Anaerocolumna sp. AGMB13020: one gene and its partner. The protein of the gene in region 1 interacts with the protein of each later gene in a pairwise test. Links are inferred from orthologs where the notes say so. Each region holds a gene or a part of one and is shown on either strand. Other genes may lie near its edges. The genes, in order: pepT and tpiA.

What was found.
Region 2: the proteins of pepT (region 1) and tpiA interact in binary tests that used the Escherichia coli proteins (3 or more experiments, as listed by UniProt). The link is inferred for Anaerocolumna sp. AGMB13020 from one-to-one orthologs.

Annotation. Positions count from the first base shown.
Region 1 is NZ_CP136910.1:499,757-508,910, forward strand. Bases 2,638-5,488 are described here. They hold pepT (peptidase T), read right to left. Parts: upstream 4,757-5,488; coding sequence 3,518-4,756; downstream 2,638-3,517. Other genes in these bases: ilvD (dihydroxy-acid dehydratase), read right to left, coding at 2,638-3,246; R2R35_RS02100 (EamA family transporter), read right to left, coding at 4,954-5,367. Also shown: ilvB (biosynthetic-type acetolactate synthase large subunit), read right to left, coding at 1-1,506; more of ilvD, read right to left, coding at 1,573-2,637; R2R35_RS02105 (GNAT family N-acetyltransferase), read right to left, coding at 5,491-5,967; R2R35_RS02110 (DUF5700 domain-containing putative Zn-dependent protease), read right to left, coding at 6,169-6,975; R2R35_RS02115 (GNAT family N-acetyltransferase), read right to left, coding at 7,050-7,460; R2R35_RS02120 (SdpI family protein), read left to right, coding at 7,698-8,078; R2R35_RS02125 (EFR1 family ferrodoxin), read left to right, coding at 8,102-8,986; R2R35_RS02130 (DUF998 domain-containing protein), read right to left, coding at 9,016-9,154. UniProt on the Escherichia coli protein: Cleaves the N-terminal amino acid of tripeptides.
Region 2 is NZ_CP136910.1:4,929,846-4,939,080, forward strand. Bases 3,122-6,053 are described here. They hold tpiA (triose-phosphate isomerase), read left to right. Parts: upstream 3,122-4,180; coding sequence 4,181-4,927; downstream 4,928-6,053. Other genes in these bases: R2R35_RS20785 (phosphoglycerate kinase), read left to right, coding at 3,122-4,077; gpmI (2,3-bisphosphoglycerate-independent phosphoglycerate mutase), read left to right, coding at 5,128-6,053. Outside these bases: glycogen synthase GlgA, read left to right, coding at 1-595; R2R35_RS20770 (hypothetical protein), read left to right, coding at 762-947; R2R35_RS20775 (spore coat protein), read left to right, coding at 959-1,249; gap (type I glyceraldehyde-3-phosphate dehydrogenase), read left to right, coding at 1,647-2,660; more of R2R35_RS20785, read left to right, coding at 2,881-3,121; more of gpmI, read left to right, coding at 6,054-6,672; preprotein translocase subunit SecG, read left to right, coding at 6,761-6,997; rnr (ribonuclease R), read left to right, coding at 7,340-9,235. UniProt on the Escherichia coli protein: Involved in the gluconeogenesis. Catalyzes stereospecifically the conversion of dihydroxyacetone phosphate (DHAP) to D-glyceraldehyde-3-phosphate (G3P).

The DNA of each region.
Region 1 (9,154 bases):
AGCCTTCGCTCCCATAGCTTCAGCCAGCTTCACAAAGTCCACGCTATCAGATAAGGTTGTGTAGGAATATCTTTCTCCATAGAACAGCGACTGCCATTGTCTAACCATTCCCAATACATGATTATTAAATATAACCTGAATGATAGGGATATTGTATCTGGTAGCCGTTGCAATTTCATTCATATTCATACGGAAACATCCATCACCGGCAATATTAAATACTGCTTTATCCGGATTGGCTACTTTGGCACCAATACAGGCGCCAAGACCGTAGCCCATGGTTCCAAGACCACCTGAGGTGATAAAAGTTCTTGGATTCTTATATTTAAAATACTGGGCTGACCACATCTGATGCTGGCCTACCTCTGTCGTAATAATTGCATCTCCGCCTGTTATCTCATATAATTTTTCGAGAATATAAGGACCAGTGAGTCCGCTTTCACGATATTTTAAAGGATACTTTTCCTTCATGGCAAGTACATGTTCCATCCACTCTTCATGCTTCTGATCAGAAAGTTTCTCATTAAGAGCCGTTAATACTTCTTTGATATCACCTATCAGAGCATGATGAACAAGTACATTTTTATTGATTTCTGCGGCATCAATATCAATTTGTAGTATTTTTGCATTTCGTGCAAAACGTGCTGTATTACCGGTTACTCTGTCGCTGAATCTGGAACCGATGGTTATTAAAAGATCACACTCCGTCACACTTAAATTAGCTGTCTTTGTGCCATGCATGCCAAGCATTCCAGTATAATAAGGGTCATCTCCGCTAAAGGCACCTTTTCCCATTAAAGTGTCCGTGACCGGAGCATCTGTCTTTCTTACCAGTTCCCTTACTTCTTCATAGGCGTCAGATATTACAGCTCCACCGCCTACAAAGATTACAGGTCGTTTGGAATTTTCAATAAGCTCCAGGGCTCCTTCAATATCTTCGGTGGTAAAGGTATTATTGATCCGCTCTATAACAGGTGGTTCTACTCTTAAATATTCTGCTTTATTAGCAGTAACATCCTTAGCGATGTCCACCAGGACAGGTCCCGGCCTTCCGGTCTGTGCAATTAAAAATGCTTTCCTTAAGGTATCTGCAAGCTGGGTTACATCCTTTACGATAAAGTTATGTTTGGTTACCGGCATGGTAATACCCGCAATATCAACTTCCTGGAAACTATCCTTACCAAGAAGATTAACGGCTACGTTTCCAGTAATTGCAACCATTGGTACTGAATCCATATATGCTGTTGCGATACCGGTAACCAGATTCGTGGCTCCAGGTCCGCTGGTAGCTAAGCATACACCTACTTTTCCAGTGGATCTTGCATAACCGTCAGCTGCATGGGAGGCTCCCTGCTCATGGGAGGTTAATATATGCCGTATTTCATCCTGATGTCTGTATAATTCATCGTAGATATTTAAAACAGCTCCTCCGGGGTACCCGAATATAGTATCCACTCCCTGCTCCTTTAAACATTCTACTAATATCTGTGATCCTGTTAACTGCATTCTACACCTCTCTATTTTAGCCTAATCGTGATCTTCCAAGTAAATGGTGCTTGTTCTTGTTCTTACTTAGAATTTACCCGGTACCTCTAATATAGCGCCTCTGCTGGCTGAAGTTACCATAGCAGTATATCTTGCCAGATAACCTGAGGTTACTTTGGGCGCTTTCGGCTGCCATTTTTCTCTTCGTTTATTAAGTTCTTCTTCAGAAACTGCAACATTTAAAACATTGGCGGTAATATCTATCTGAATAATATCACCCTCTTCAATTAGAGCAATATTTCCGCCTACCGCTGCTTCAGGGCAAACATGTCCGATACTTGCACCTCTGGAAGCGCCGGAAAATCTTCCGTCGGTAATCAGAGCTACACTGGAGCCAAGTCCCATGCCCATAATAGCAGAGGTTGGATTAAGCATCTCTCTCATACCCGGGCCGCCTTTTGGACCTTCGTAACGAATAACCACTACATCTCCGGGATTGATCTTACCGCCTTTAATTGCAACGATAGCATCGTCTTCACAATCGAATACTCTTGCTGGTCCTTCATGCTGAAGCATCTCAGGAGCTACAGCGGAACGTTTTACTACTGCGGAATCGGTAGCCAGATTACCTTTTAGGACAGCAATTCCACCTGTTTCACTATATGGATTATCGATGCTTCTTATAACCTCTGTATCCAGGTTTATACAGTGTTCTATATTTTCTCCTACTGTTTTGCCGGTTACTGTAATCAGATCGGTATACAGCAGGTCTTTCTTATTTAATTCATTCATTACAGCGTATACACCGCCAGCTTCATTCAGATCCTCCATATATATATGACCTGCAGGTGCCAGATGGCATAAATTCGGTGTCTTTGCACTGACTTCATTGGCAAGTTCAAGATTTAAATCCACTCCTGCCTCATGTGCTATGGCAGGTAAATGAAGCATACTGTTGGTAGAACAGCCAAGTGCCATATCCACTGTCAAAGCGTTTAAAAATGCTTCCTTCACCATAATGTCTTTGGGTCTGATATTCTTCTCCAGGAGTTCCATAATCTTCATACCTGCCTGTTTCGCAAGACGAATCCTTTCAGAATACACTGCTGGTATCGTACCGTTTCCTTTTAAGCCCATGCCAAGTACTTCTGTTAGGCAATTCATACTGTTTGCCGTATACATACCGGAACAGGAACCTGCTGTAGGACACACTTTGCAGGCATATTCCTCTACATCCTCTTCTGAAATCTTTCCTGCGCTGTAAGCTCCAACCGCTTCAAACATACTGGAAAGACTAGTCTTCTCACCCTTGACTCTGCCTGCAAGCATAGGACCGCCGCTTACGAAAATAGTTGGGATATTGACTCTGGCAGCTGCCATTAAAAGTCCCGGTACATTCTTATCACAGTTTGGTACCATTACAAGAGCATCGAAAGCATGTGCCATTGCCATGGCTTCGGTGGAGTCAGCTATTAAATCTCTGGTAACAAGGGAATATCTCATTCCAGTATGTCCCATGGAAATTCCGTCGCAAACAGCAATTGCCGGAAACACGATAGGGGTACCACCAGCCATTGCAACTCCCATCTTAACTGCATCCACAATCTTGTCCAGATTCATATGGCCCGGTACAATCTCATTGTAAGAGCTGACAATACCAATAAGAGGTCTGCTTAGTTCTTCCTTGGTAATGCCTAAGGCATTAAAAAGCGATCTATGGGGTGCTTGTTGTATTCCTGTTTTCACTGAGTCACTGTTCATAGCAATACCACCTTTTCTTTAATTTGACGCTGTAATGTATAAAATTACGGTGTTTCCGTATATAATAACTTAATTTAAATAAAAAATCAATACATAAATCTTTAATAAGATAACTTTAGGCAGGGGTTCAGTTAACAATATAATATGCCCCAACATTACAAAACTGCCGGAGCCTGCATATTTCCTATATACAGCCACAAAAAAGAAGTATTCACCAAAAGGTATCAGAGCCACCCTTGGTAAATACTTCGTAATGTTTGAGTTTATTCAATTATTTTGAATTTTCCTGTGTTGCATATATTTCCACAATTTTTAATAAAATTTCAACAACTTTCTCCATGGATTGTACCGGTATATATTCGTACCTGCCGTGGAAGTTGCTGCCACCGGTGCAGATATTGGGGCAAGGCAGACCCATATAGGATAATCTTGCACCATCTGTACCTCCACGGATGGGAACAACAATAGGTGTAACCCCTAATTCTTCCATAGCACGTCTTGCATTATCGATTAAATGCATATGGGGTTCAACCTTTTCTTTCATATTATAATAGGAATCCTTTACCTCAACGTTAAAAGTTCCGGCTCCATACTTGTCATTAAGGTATTCCCCAATTTTTATAAATCTGGCTTTCTTGGCCTCGAACTGTGCTTTGTCATGATCACGTATAATATAAACAGCCCTTGCAGAGTCTACGGTTCCCTCCAGTGCATTTAACATATAAAAGCCCTCATAATTTTCTGTATGCATGGGGTCTTCATGAGCAGGCAGCATGTTCTGAAATTCCATTGCAAGGAGCAGGGCATTTACCATTTTATTTTTAGCGGAACCCGGATGAATACTCTTGCCTTGAATCTGTAATTTCCCGGAGGCTGCATTGAAGTTCTCATACTCGATTTCACCTAACTCACCACCGTCAACAGTATAAGCAAAATCTGCACCAAAACCTTCCACATCAAAGAAGTCTACCCCTCTTCCTACTTCTTCGTCCGGTGTAAAACCAATCTGAATGGTTCCATGCTCTATTTCAGGATGTGTCAGAAGCGTTTCGGCAAGCGTCATGATTTCTGCCACCCCGGCTTTGTCATCGGCTCCTAAGAGAGTGGTTCCGTCCGTTACGATTAAGTCTTTTCCCTTGGAAAGAGTTAAGCTGGGATAGTCAATTGGGCTCATCTTTATGTTCAGGTCTTTGTTCAGTACGATTTCACCACCGTCATAATTCTTGATAATCTGGGGTTTGACATCCTTTCCGCTGATTGCATTGGAGGTATCCATATGAGATACAAAACCAATTACGGGAAGCTTTTTACTTGTATTAGCCGGTATGGTGGCATACACATAGCAATTATCGGACAATCTTACATTGGACGCTCCGATTTCCTTTAATTCCTTTACGAGGATATCTGCCAGATTTCTTTGTTTCTCTGTACTGGGTACAGCTTCTACATCATCCTGGGATTGGGTATCTACTTTTACATATTCTAAAAATCTGTCAATTACATTTTTCATGCTTTACACCTTTGTATATCACAGTCAGACTGTGATACTGCCGCAGACTTTATTATACAGAATGATTCCTCTGTAGGCGGCAACCTTTCTTCTATTTTTTACATAAGAGCTTTTGATTCCGATACGTTTTTGCTGCTATAGCTCTGTTTGCAGGACAGAACCTAATGCTAATATATACTTGCACTTACCTGTACACCTCATAAAACTAATACAAGCATCCCAATGGTAATAATTATACCGCCTAAAATGGTTTTGGCATTGAGAGGTTCACCGAGAAATAGAAATGCTAGAATCATAGTTATAACAACGCTGAATTTGTCAATCGGGACAACTTTGGAAGCATCTCCTATTTGCAGTGCTTTGAAATAGCATAACCAAGAAAGCCCAGTTGCTATACCGGATAAGATCAAAAAAATCCAACTCTTTTGTGTTATGTCCGGTATGTCTTTGTATTTACCTGTGAGAAAAACTATAAGCCAAGCCATGAATAGTACAACAATGGTTCTAATCGCAGTACCTACATTGGAATTCACGTTTTTCATACCGGTTTTCGCAAGGATTGAGGTTAATGCTGCAAAAAATGCTGACAATAATGCGTAAAAAATCCACATTTTACTATCTCTCCCTTCTCTGTTCTATTGTATACAAAAGAATTAAAATACTCAAGTATTATTTTGATTGTAAAATATCCGCACAGTGTTTTTTAGTCTTCTTTACTCAAATGCCATTTTCAGTCATTTGAGCACCAGTTCAAACTCAATTTCATGTTTTATCGGAATCCCTTCAAAACCATTTTGAGGAATCTGTGGTTTTAGTTCTCTTGATTTTTCAATTGCATTATGATACATGGCCGCAAAATCAAATCCTCGCTTTTGATAAAATCGCATAGCTGACGTATTATCATTTGTTGTTATCAAAAAAATTCTCCTGCAATTGTTAACTTTGGCATCATTTATAACAGTGTTAAGCAAAGAAGTACCAACCCCTCGGTTTTCTTTGAAACTGTCAAGGGAAATAACTTCACATTCCAAATTATAAATATAATATGTTATTATACCTATAAGAGAATCCTTCTCCATGGCTACATAACCATCCAGCTCGTCAGTATTATGAATCTTACCTCGGGTTATAATGATTGAACTGCCCCAAGTTTCAGTTATCGCAGCTGTTACAGCTTTACGTAATCCTTTATCTATTTTTATAAGTTCCATACATATCTCCTGTTCTCTGAATAGGATGTGTCTAAAACGGCTTGTACCGGAGGTTCCACTTTGTGGAAGCCAATTTACGAAAAACAGCAAGATGCGATTTTGGGCCGGTAGGGATATATTCCAAAAAATACAACGCAAATACTGCAAAGGGAGCCTTCCAGAAGGTACAATGAGTTTCAGATACACCTGACTTCAAATATTTTACTTTACCGCTTTAGTAGAGAAGCCGGCATATCCTTCTCTAAATACTGTCCTTAAACCTTGTATCCCATTTTTTTGCCAGCATTCCACTAAATAGAACATTCCGCTCATGCAGGCAAATTTATCATAGTAATTGCCATAAATAGCATCCTGCAGATATTTTTCCTGTTCATGTTTATCTGTTGCTTTAAGTGCTTCTTTCATTTTAACTTTGGCTGCTTCTTTCACCTTATTCCATCGCTCCTCTTTCCAGTTAATGGAACTGATATCTTTATCTTCAAAAGAAACCAAATGAGCAAAACCTTCATGAAAAGTATTAGCATCAAGATTAGTAAGGTAACAATCACTGAACGTATCGTAATCTATACCGGTAACAGTTTCACCAATACAAATATGACACAATTCATGGGTTAATAAATTATGTATAACGGACCTCATATCACAATGTTCCTCGTATTTCACCCATAAACCAAGGTCCAGAATAACATGGTTACACCCGTCGGGAGCTTTTAGCACTGTTGCATCATTAGGCTCAGGAAACCCTACGATAAGATTAACCGTTACCTCACCGATTATACACTTCCACTCCGGAAAAATCGCTTCCCAAATGTTTAAATTACGGGGAATAAAACTCTCTACGATTTCTTTGATTTTCGAATAAATTCTACTTACAGCCTCAATATGTTCCTTTTCGTAGGATGGATTCTGAAAACAATATCCTTCTTTTACGAAGTACCAGTTGTCAGAGAAAACATCGACTGATTTCCCTTCAATATATGCTTGCACTATTGCTGATTCTAATCTCATTTTGTCCCTCTCTTGCTTATCCAAATTATTTCTTGATTTCCTGTATCAATTTTTAATTAAGCCAGTTTTGTATTTCAATCCCTCTTCTTTATTAAACCGAATTTCACTCTGTCCAATTGATAATAAGATAATATTGCATCATCATAAAGATGATCAAACCCCAGTTTCTCCAACACATGCTTACTTCTATAATTCCTATGTACTGCATCGGCATAAATCGTCCTAAGGTTCAATACCTCAAAACCGTATGCAAGGATAAGCCTTTCTGCTTCAGAACCATACCCTTTGTTTTTAACTTTATCCTCAGACATGACAATACTTAGGGTCGCACAGTCATTTATAGTATCAATACGTTTTAACTGGATTTCGCCAATTACAACATCATCACAGACAATAGCAAAAAATATCCTGGAAGCATCCAGTACCTTCAGTTCATAATACTGATCTACTTTTTCTTCGTGATAGACATATTTTGTCTCTGTCATCATAGGATCAGAAATGTATTTCCTATGGAATTCATGATATAAATTATCTTTCCGAACTCATATTAATTATAGCTATTTCCATGTAATATTTCTATAAAGTAATATTTGAACCAGCTCAATCATTCTTTGAGTGGCTTTTTTTTACCTCTGTCAAATTATTGTAGTATACTGTATAATAATATAGACTTCTTTATTTTCATATTTCATTCAAATTATTATCAAAAGGAGGAATTCGTTATGTTATTTATCTTTTTAAGCATTTGGATTTTCATTGCTCTTCCTCTACTCATGGCATTCGTATGCATTTCCATGAACAGTTCAATACGGGATAATCGTAATAAAAGTGCTGGTTACAGAACCAAAGCTTCTTTAAAATCCCAGAGTAACTGGAATATGGCTAACACAACCTTTGGTTATTGCTCCTTTCTTATTGCCCTCTTAGAGATAATAACTCTTATTCTGACCTATAAGGTACTTATTCCAAGAAACCTAATAGATTCCGGAGTCCAGAGTTTATATATTAATTCTTTCGTTTTTATATTAAGTATTTCAGGCTCTATCATTTTTACCGAACTTAAGTTAAAAAAATATATAAAAGCTGATTCGGAACAACATTAATATGTCTGTTATGGAGGAATCTTATGGATATTATGAAACCCATTCATATTGCTTACTTTAGTGGAACTGGCGGTACCGCACTGGCTGTTGAAACTTTAAAAAATACTTTCCTTCGCAAAGGGCTGAAAGTAGAAACGACAGATGTCAGTAAAAATCTGTTCAAGGAAATGAAAGATGATTTTCTAATAATTATCTACCCTGTATACGCCTTTAATGCCCCAAAACCTATGGAGCAATGGCTTGATTGTATACCTCTGGTACATAAATCGTCCCCTGCTGCTGTTATTTCCGTATCCGGAGGTGGTGAAATATCTCCCAATACTTCCTGCCGTATGAGGGTGATTAAAATGTTAGAGCAAAAAAATTATGAGGTTCGTTATGAATCTATGATTGTCATGCCCAGCAACTTTGCAATTGCATATGAAGAGGTTGTTAATGCTATGTTGTTAAGGGCATTACCCTTAAAGGTGACGGAAATTGTAAATGAAATACTTTCGGGTAAACCCTGCCGTAAGAATCCACTGGTAATCGATCGCATATTTTCACGTTTAGGGTTATTCGAAAGATTATTTTCCGGTAAAATCTTTGGCAGAAACCTTAAAGCAACCGATGGTTGTACCGGTTGTTCCTGGTGCAGCAAAGAATGCCCAACAAGGAATATCAGTATGTCAGATAAGAAGCCCGTTTTTCATGATAAATGTGTTCTCTGTATGCGTTGTGTCTATGGTTGTCCCCATAACGCAATTACTCCTGGAATCGGTAAATTTCTCGTCTTAAAGAACGGATATAATCTGAAAAAGACTTCTGCCCATACTGCCCATCTAAAAGTATTTCCACCGGTAAAAAACATGACAAAAGGAATCTTATTAACGGGTGTACGAAAATATCTTGAAAAATATTATTTATAATTCAGAATTTCCATATGTATCAGTAAGTTTCATTTACGAACAAGCTTGGTATCAAAGGTATAAAGGGAAGATAAAAAGAACACAAACAACTGAAGTGTATAAATAACCAGCCTCTCAGATAGTCCCAGTATATTAAGCTCCATTCCCATGCCTATGGGATTGGTTGCC
Region 2 (9,235 bases), 4.4 Mb from region 1 along the record:
ATTACAGGAAGAGTTGGGCTTAGAAGTAAATCCGAAAAAATTCATGATAGGAATTGTATCCCGACTAACTGATCAAAAGGGCTTGGATCTGATTGACTGCGTAATTGAAAGCATCTGTTCGGAAGATACTCAATTAGTGGTGGTTGGAACCGGAGAAGCTAAATATGAAAACCTTTTTCGGCATTATGCCTGGAAATATGGTGACCGGGTATCTGCCAGTATATTTTTCTCAGAGGAAAGAGCCCACAGGGTTTATGCGGCTTGTGATGCTTTTTTGATGCCGTCTTTGTTTGAACCCTGCGGTCTGAGCCAATTAATAAGCTTGCGCTACGGAACGGTACCCATTGTCAGGGAAACCGGAGGACTAATGGATACTGTCATAGCTTATAACGAATTTGATAATTCAGGTACAGGTTTTTGCTTTCACAATTATAACGCCCACGAAATGCTGTCTGTTATTAATTATGCCAAAAATGTCTTTTATAATAAAAAAAGAGAGTGGAATAAAATAGTAGACCGTGGAATGGCTATGGATTATTCCTGGAAGAATTCGGCTGCACTCTATGAAGCGCTGTATGACAATATGATACAATAATATTTTTAAAATTACTAAAAATAATAACAAAGAATGTTTTAGAATAAAAATATATACTCTTTTTTTCCTGCATAAGAAAGAGACCTCTAAGCAATAATAAGTCTAGATAATAAAGCAAAATTTTATGGCTGTTATCTGAGAATATACGTATAAGGAGGAAATATGAATGAGTAATTTATCTAAACTTGATGTTCAGAATTTAAGACACCTTTTAGTCTTCGGAGAATCTGATAAACAGAAATACCAGACCTATGCGGAGCAGTGCACAGATCCCAATGTGAAACAGTTTTTCCAGAAAGAAGTGCAGTCATCTGAGCAAACAAGACAGAAACTAATTCAATTTCTTAAATAGGAGGTTTCAATATGCAGGAACAAGCAATGGTAACAGACGCTCTTAGTTCAATTAATGCAGGTTTAAAAAGTCTAGGAGATATGATTTCCCAGGCAGAAGATCAGGAACTCAGACAGACATTACAGCAGATGAGAAATGATGCAGAAACCTGCCAGCATGAGCTGTATACAATAGCAAAAAATAAAAATTATTATCCTCCCTCACAAAAAGCGACAGAGGAAGAGATAACAAACCTGAGAAATATCGCTAACCAGACAGTACAGTCCTCTCAAAGCGGACAAGCAGCACAAGGCATGAGATAACAATAGAAGGTCCTATCAAATGTCATAGAAATGAATTCGGCAGGGAGTCCATGGAACATACTGCACCTGCAGTATACTCCCGTGTCCGGATTCCTCCTTATGCCATATTGCATTTGATTTCTTATGATTTCTTCCGTGAATAAATGTAAATGGAAAAATATTACTGATAAAATGCACAAAGATTTATGTCTCTGTAATCTTTTTATGAATTATCTATTAATCTTATTTGAATTTATATTTTGTACTTGATATTTTCCTATAAAAAAGGTAAAATAATATAGTGTTTGAGAAAATTTTGTCAATCATGCTGGTTAATAGCTGTCGCTCCTACATAAGACTATTGTTATGGAACATATGGCAGCATATTATAAAATTAACAATTAGGAGGAATATAATCATGGCAGTAAAAGTAGCAATTAATGGTTTCGGACGTATTGGACGTCTTGCATTCAGACAGATGTTTGGAGCAGAGGGATATGAAATCGTAGCTATCAACGACTTAACAAATCCTAAAATGCTTGCACACTTATTAAAATATGATACAGCACAGGGAAGATACGCTTTAGCAGATAAAGTTGAAGCAAAAGAGTCTTCTATCGTAGTAGATGGTAAAGAAATCAAAATCTATGCTGAGAAAAACGCAGCAGACCTTCCTTGGGGAGAAATCGGTGTAGACGTAGTTCTTGAGTGTACTGGATTCTATGTATCTAAAGCAAAATCTCAGGCTCATATCGATGCAGGTGCTAAGAAGGTTGTAATCTCTGCTCCCGCAGGTGATGATCTTCCTACAATCGTATTCGGTGTTAACGAGAATACATTAACAGCAGCAGATACTATCATTTCTGCAGCTTCTTGTACAACAAACTGCTTAGCTCCTATGGCTAAAACATTAAATGACTTATCCGAAATTGAAAAAGGCTTCATGACAACAATTCACTCCTATACTGGTGACCAGATGACATTAGATGGTCCTCATCCTAAGGGAGATTTAAGAAGAGCTCGTGCAGCTGCTGAAAATATCGTTCCTAACTCTACTGGTGCTGCTAAAGCTATCGGTCTTGTTATTCCTGAGTTAGCTGGTAAATTAGACGGTGCTGCTCAGCGTGTACCTACCCCTACTGGTTCTATCACAGAATTAGTTGCTGTTACCAAGAGCAAAGTAACAAAAGATGATGTTAACAAAGCTATGAAAGCAGCAGCTAGCGCATCTTTCGGTTACACAGAAGAAGAATTAGTATCTTCCGATATCATTGGTATCAGTGAAGGTTCTTTATTCGATGCAACTCAGACAAAGGTTACTCCTCTTGATGGGGACAAGACTTTAGTAAAAGTTGTTTCCTGGTATGACAATGAGAATTCCTACACTAGCCAGATGGTTAGAACAATCAAATTCTTTGCTGAGTTAGCATAATAGTTATTGCATAGTAATATTTGCATAATTCATTAACAGTATTTATTTTTGCTTGTTACGGAATAGGAATTTGCTATAATTTATAATTATATTGATCCTTAATGGGTCCGGTCTTTGTAAGCAAAGTCGAGGAACGTTAACCGAACCCTCTGCTTTGCTATAAAGATCGGGCTCATTTTTTATAAGAATATTTATTAGAACATATTGAAAGGAGTCTATTATGTTAAATAAAAAGTCAGTAGATGATATTAACGTTAAAGGCAAAAGAGTATTAGTACGTTGTGATTTCAATGTACCTTTACAGGAAGGTAGAATTACAGATGAGAACCGTCTGGTAGCAGCACTTCCCACTATTCAGAAATTAATCAAAGATGGCGGCAAGGTTATTCTTTGCTCTCACCTTGGTAAACCGAAGGGTGAGCCTAAGCCTGAATTATCCTTAGCTCCTGTAGCTGTAAGACTTGCAGAGCTATTAGGACAGCCTGTTAAATTTGCAGCTGATGCTACAGTAATAGGCGAGAATGCAAAAAAAGCTGTTGCTGAAATGCAGGATGGTGAAGTGGTTCTTCTTGAGAATACACGTTATAGAGCAGAAGAGACAAAGAATGTAGATGCATTCAGTGAAGATCTTGCTTCTATCACAGATATATTCGTAAACGATGCTTTCGGTACTGCTCACAGAGCACACTGCTCCAACGTTGGTATCACAAAATATGTTGATACTGCAGTAGTTGGATACTTAATGCAGAAAGAAATCGATTTCCTTGGCAATGCTGTTAATAATCCGGAGAGACCTTTCGTGGCAATTCTTGGAGGCTCTAAAGTTTCCAGTAAGATTTCTGTTATCAACAACCTTCTTGACAAAGTGGATACGCTTATCATTGGTGGAGGTATGGCCTTTACCTTCATGAAGGCAAAGGGAGAAGAAATCGGAAGTTCTATGTTGGAAGCAGATTATCTTGATTATGCAAAAGAAATGATTGAGAAAGCAGCTCAGAAAGGTGTTAAGTTATTAATACCTGTTGATACCATCGCTGCGAAATCTTTTTCTAATGACGCAGAATTCAAAACAGTAACCAGTGAAGAAGGAATTGAAGAAGGCTGGTTAGGTCTTGATATCGGTGAGAAAACTAGCAAGCTTTACGCAGATGCTGTAAAAGAAGCTAAGACTGTAGTATGGAACGGACCTATGGGTGTTTTCGAAATGTCTAATTTTGCCAACGGAACTATCGCAGTTGCGAAAGCACTTGCAGAAATTGATGCAACAACCATTATCGGTGGTGGTGATTCAGCAGCGGCTGTTAATATCTTAGGCTTTGGTGATAAGATGACTCATATATCAACAGGCGGCGGCGCTTCTCTTGAATTCCTGGAAGGAAAAGAACTTCCTGGTGTAGCAGCAGCTAACGATAAATAATAAGTACTTGATTCATAGCATAAAGTCACAGTAGTATATAATATCAGGGACTGACAGCTTCGATGCCTGACAGTCCCTTTTCTTAAGGAAAAGGAGAAATAAAATGCGTAGAAAAATTATAGCCGGTAACTGGAAAATGAATAAAACTACCAGTGAGACCGTAACTCTTATCAATCAGTTAAAACCCCTTGTAGCAACAGAAGATGCGGACGTTGTATTTTGCGTTCCCGCTATATCCTTAACAACAGCAGTAGAAGCAGCAAAGGGTTCCAATATACAGATTGGTGCTGAGAATATGCATTTTGAAGAAAATGGTGCCTATACAGGAGAAATCGCTCCTGGAATGCTCGATGATATCGGTGTTCGCTATGTAATTATCGGACATTCTGAGAGAAGAGAGTATTTTGCGGAATCCGATGTAACCGTAAATAAGAAAGTACTGAAAGCTTTCGAGCATGGAATTACACCCATTGTCTGCTGTGGTGAATCTCTTACCCAGAGAGAGCAGGGCGTAACGATTGACTTTATCCGTCAGCAGATTAAAATTGCTTTCTTAAACGTAACTCCTGACCAGGCAAAAACAGCTGTCATTGCCTATGAGCCTATCTGGGCTATTGGAACCGGCAAAGTAGCAACCTCTGCTCAGGCACAGGAAGTGTGTAAAGCAATTCGTGAGTGCATCGCTGAAATCTATGATACAGATACAGCAGCAGCCATCCGTATCCAATACGGCGGAAGTGTTACAGCTGATTCTGCAGCAGAGTTATTTGCACAGCCTGATATCGACGGCGGATTAGTTGGCGGCGCAAGCTTAAAGCCTGATTTCGGGAAAATTGTTAATTATAAATAATATAAATGAAAATGCTTTTCATAATCTAAAGTTTCATTTATAATGATATTGTAAAACCGTCTTACATAAGGTGAATAATCTTATGTAAGATTTCGCAGTTAAAACTGCCAGACATAATGAAGTGATATGAGGCTCACAATTTATTCTAACCAAACAGATGTGAAACATCTTTCGTGAGCTCCAGGAAAAGGAGTGTTCATATGAGTAAAAAACCTACAGTATTAATGATATTAGACGGCTATGGATTAAATGACAAGACCGAAGGTAATGCAGTAAAATTAGCAAAAACTCCTGTAATGGATAAACTGCTTTCTGAGTATCCATGGGAAAAGGGCTATGCTAGTGGTATGGCGGTAGGACTTCCGGAAGGACAGATGGGAAATTCAGAAGTTGGACATTTAAACATGGGTGCCGGCAGAATTATATACCAGGAATTAACCAGAATAACAAAAGAAATCGCTGACGGAGATTTCTTTCAGAATGAAGCTTTAAAGAAAGCAATGGAAAACTGCAGAGAGAACAATTCAGATCTGCATTTATACGGACTGCTTTCAGATGGTGGTGTTCACAGTCATATTACACATGTATACGGATTGCTTGAAATGGCAAAAAGAGAAGGTGTTAAGAATGTTTATGTACACGCTTTCTTAGATGGAAGAGATACCCCTCCCACCTCAGGAAAAGGTTTTGTAATCGCACTGGAAGAGAAGATGAAAGAACTCGAAATCGGTAAAGTGGCTTCTGTAATGGGTCGTTACTATGTAATGGACCGCGATAACCGTTGGGACCGTGTGGAAAAAGCGTACCGTGCTCTTGCCTGCGGAGAAGGTGACGAAGCGGCAAGTGCTTCAGAGGCAGTACAGGCTTCTTATGACAAAGAAATCAATGATGAATTTGTAATCCCTACTGTTGTGAAAGAAAAGGGTAAACCAGTAGCTGTTATTAAGGAAAATGATTCCGTTATCTTCTTTAACTTCAGACCTGACCGTGCAAGAGAGATAACAAGAGCTTTCTGCGACGATGATTTTAAAGGCTTTGAGAGACCAGCAGGAAGAATACCTTTAACTTACCTTTGCTTTACCGAATATGATGTTACCATTGAGCACAAGCTTGTTGCATTCCATAAAATGGCTATTGATCACACCTTTGGTGAGTTTTTGGCTGAAAATAACTTAAAGCAGCTTCGAATGGCTGAGACAGAGAAATATGCCCATGTTACGTTTTTCTTTAATGGTGGTGTCGAAGTTCCGAACGAAGGGGAAGAGAGGATTCTTGTTAACTCTCCGAAAGTTGCAACCTATGACTTACAGCCTGAGATGAGTGCTTTCTCAGTAGCCAAGAACCTTGTGGAAGCAATTGAGTCTCTGAAATATGATATGATAATCGTAAATTTTGCAAATCCGGATATGGTTGGACATACAGGAATCGTAGAAGCTGCTGTCAAAGCGGTGGAAGCTATTGATGTCTGCGTAGGCCAGGTGTATGATGCTCTTATAAAAGTAGATGGACAGATGTTCGTATGCGCAGATCACGGTAATGTAGAACAGCTTATCGATTATGAGACAGGTGAGCCTTTCACTGCACATACCACCAACCCGGTTCCTTTTGTACTTGTGAATTATGATAAAGAATATGGTTTAAGAGAAGGCGGCTGTTTAGCGGATATCGCGCCTACTTTGATTGAAATGCTGGGATTAACGAAACCTGTTGAAATGACTGGTAAATCCTTACTGATAAAGAAATAACACGGCATCCCCAGAAGAAATAAAGCTTACGCTTGTCTTTTGTGGCAGCCTGTGTTATAATCAAAACAGTGCGTTAGGAGGTGTCTTAATGGAAGTATTAAAAATAATAATCACTGTAATATTTGTAATTGTATGCCTTTCCTTATCTGTATGCGTATTAGCACAGGAAGGTAAGTCTGCCGGACTTTCCGGTTCCATCAGCGGCTTAGCAGATACTTATTGGGGTAAGAACAGAAGCAGATCGAAAGAAGGCGGTTTATTAAAGGCTACCATCATACTTGCTGCAGCATTTATCGTTCTTTCTATCGTTTTGAATGTTCTTTAATAAGTCTTAGAATCAGATATGAGAAGCATCCCTGGATCCAGAAGCATAGGATTCAGGGGTGTTTTTTTCTGTAAGTAATGCCTATGAAGCCTTTTAAAATGTCGGGAGGATGTAACAAAAACGATTTTTCTGAAATCAAAAAACACTCTTGTCTACCATGTAAAAGATGCCATAAAAAAATAAGTATATAATGGCTTATAAGATAAGAAACTACTAAGATATAAATAAAATAACAGGCAAACATAAGTCTGCAAGACGAATATAAGTGTATTAAACACAGGAGAATTATGGTATACTATTTGTAACGAAACGGTGAAGGTCCGGCAGGCAGAAAGAGGATATATGGATAAAATAATTTTAGAAGAAAGAAAAAAAATACTGCTTGAGTTTATAAGCAGCAAAGAATACCAGCCAATGAAAATAAAAGATATGGCTGCAATTCTTCAAGTTCCAAGAAATGAGAAGAGTGATTTTCGTGAAGTCGTTGAAGCTCTTATTGCAGATGGTAAAATAGAAGCAGACAATGCAGGTAAATACCGAATTTCGGATAATAATACAAAAACTGGTGTTTTTACTGGTACACAAAGAGGTTTTGGTTTTGTAATTGTAGAGGGTGAAGCAGAAGATATTTTTATACCAGAGAATGCCACCAGAGGTGCTCTTCATAATGATAAGGTACTTGTTACAGTACGGGAGAGCCGAACCGGAAAGCGTATGGAGGGAGAGGTCATCCGAATACTGGAGCGAAGTAATACAACAGTAGTTGGAACCTTTGAGAAAAGTAAAAATTATGGTTTTGTTATTCCTGATAACACCAAGTTTGGAAAAGACATCTTTATTCAGAAAGAGCATACCAAAGGTGCTGTTAACGGGCATAAAGTTATCGTCAAATTAACGAATTTCGGAGATAAGGATAAGAATCCGGAAGGCAGAGTTGTTGAAATCCTGGGACATATTAATGATCCTGGTGTAGATATAAAATCCGTTATTGCTGCCTACAATCTGCCTTTGGAATTTCCGGAAGAGGTTATGAAACAGGTGGAAACAACAGAGGAAGAAATCTCGGAGGAGGAAATAAGAGGCAGGAAGGATCTTCGCAAGCTGCAGACAGTAACTATAGATGGAGAGGATGCAAAGGATCTGGATGATGCTATAACCATATCAAAAGAGGGTGAGATTTATCGTTTAGGTGTTCATATAGCAGATGTAACACATTATGTCAGAGAGAATACGCCACTGGATAAAGAAGCATTAAGCAGAGGAACCAGTGTATATCTGGTGGACAGAGTCATCCCCATGCTGCCTCACAAACTGTCAAATGGTATTTGCTCCTTAAATGCCGGTACTGACAGATTGGCCTTAAGCTGTATAATGGATATTGATGATAAGGGGACTGTTATCGGACATGAAATAACAGAGTCGGTAATATGTGTAGACCGGCGAATGACCTATACCAGTGTAAAAAAGATACTGGAAGAAAAAGAGGAAGCTGAAATCAAGGAATATGAAGAACTGGTCCCTATGTTTCTGCTTATGGAGGAACTTGCTGAAATATTAAGAGAAAAAAGAAGTAAAAGAGGTTCCATAGATTTTGATTTTCCAGAAAGTAAGATTATTTTAGATCCCGAAGGACATCCCATTGAGATTAAACCATATGACAGAAACAAAGCAACCAGGATAATAGAAGACTTTATGTTAATTGCCAACGAAACAGTTGCAGAGGACTATTTTTGGCAGGAGATTCCGTTTGTATACAGAAGCCATGAAAATCCGGATTCTGAGAAAATAAAGGAACTGGGCATCTTTATCAATAATTTTGGCTATAGCATTCGTATTGGCCAGGAGGAAATCCATCCAAAAGAATTGCAGAAGTTATTGAGAAAAGTAGAAGGTACACCTGAAGAAGCACTAATCAGCAGACTTACCCTGCGCTCCATGAAAAGAGCGAAATATACACCTGACAGTGATGGTCATTTCGGATTAGCAACCAAATACTACAGTCATTTCACCTCACCGATCAGACGATATCCTGATTTACAGATCCATCGCATTATAAAGGAGAATTTAAAAGGAGGATTAAGCGAGAAACGTTATAATCATTATCATAAAATTCTTCCGGATGTCTCAAGACAGGCAAGTATAACGGAGCGCCGTGCCGATGACGCAGAAAGAGATGTATTAAAGCTTAAAAAAGTAGAGTATATGAGCGACAGGATAGGGGAAGAGTTTGAAGGTGTT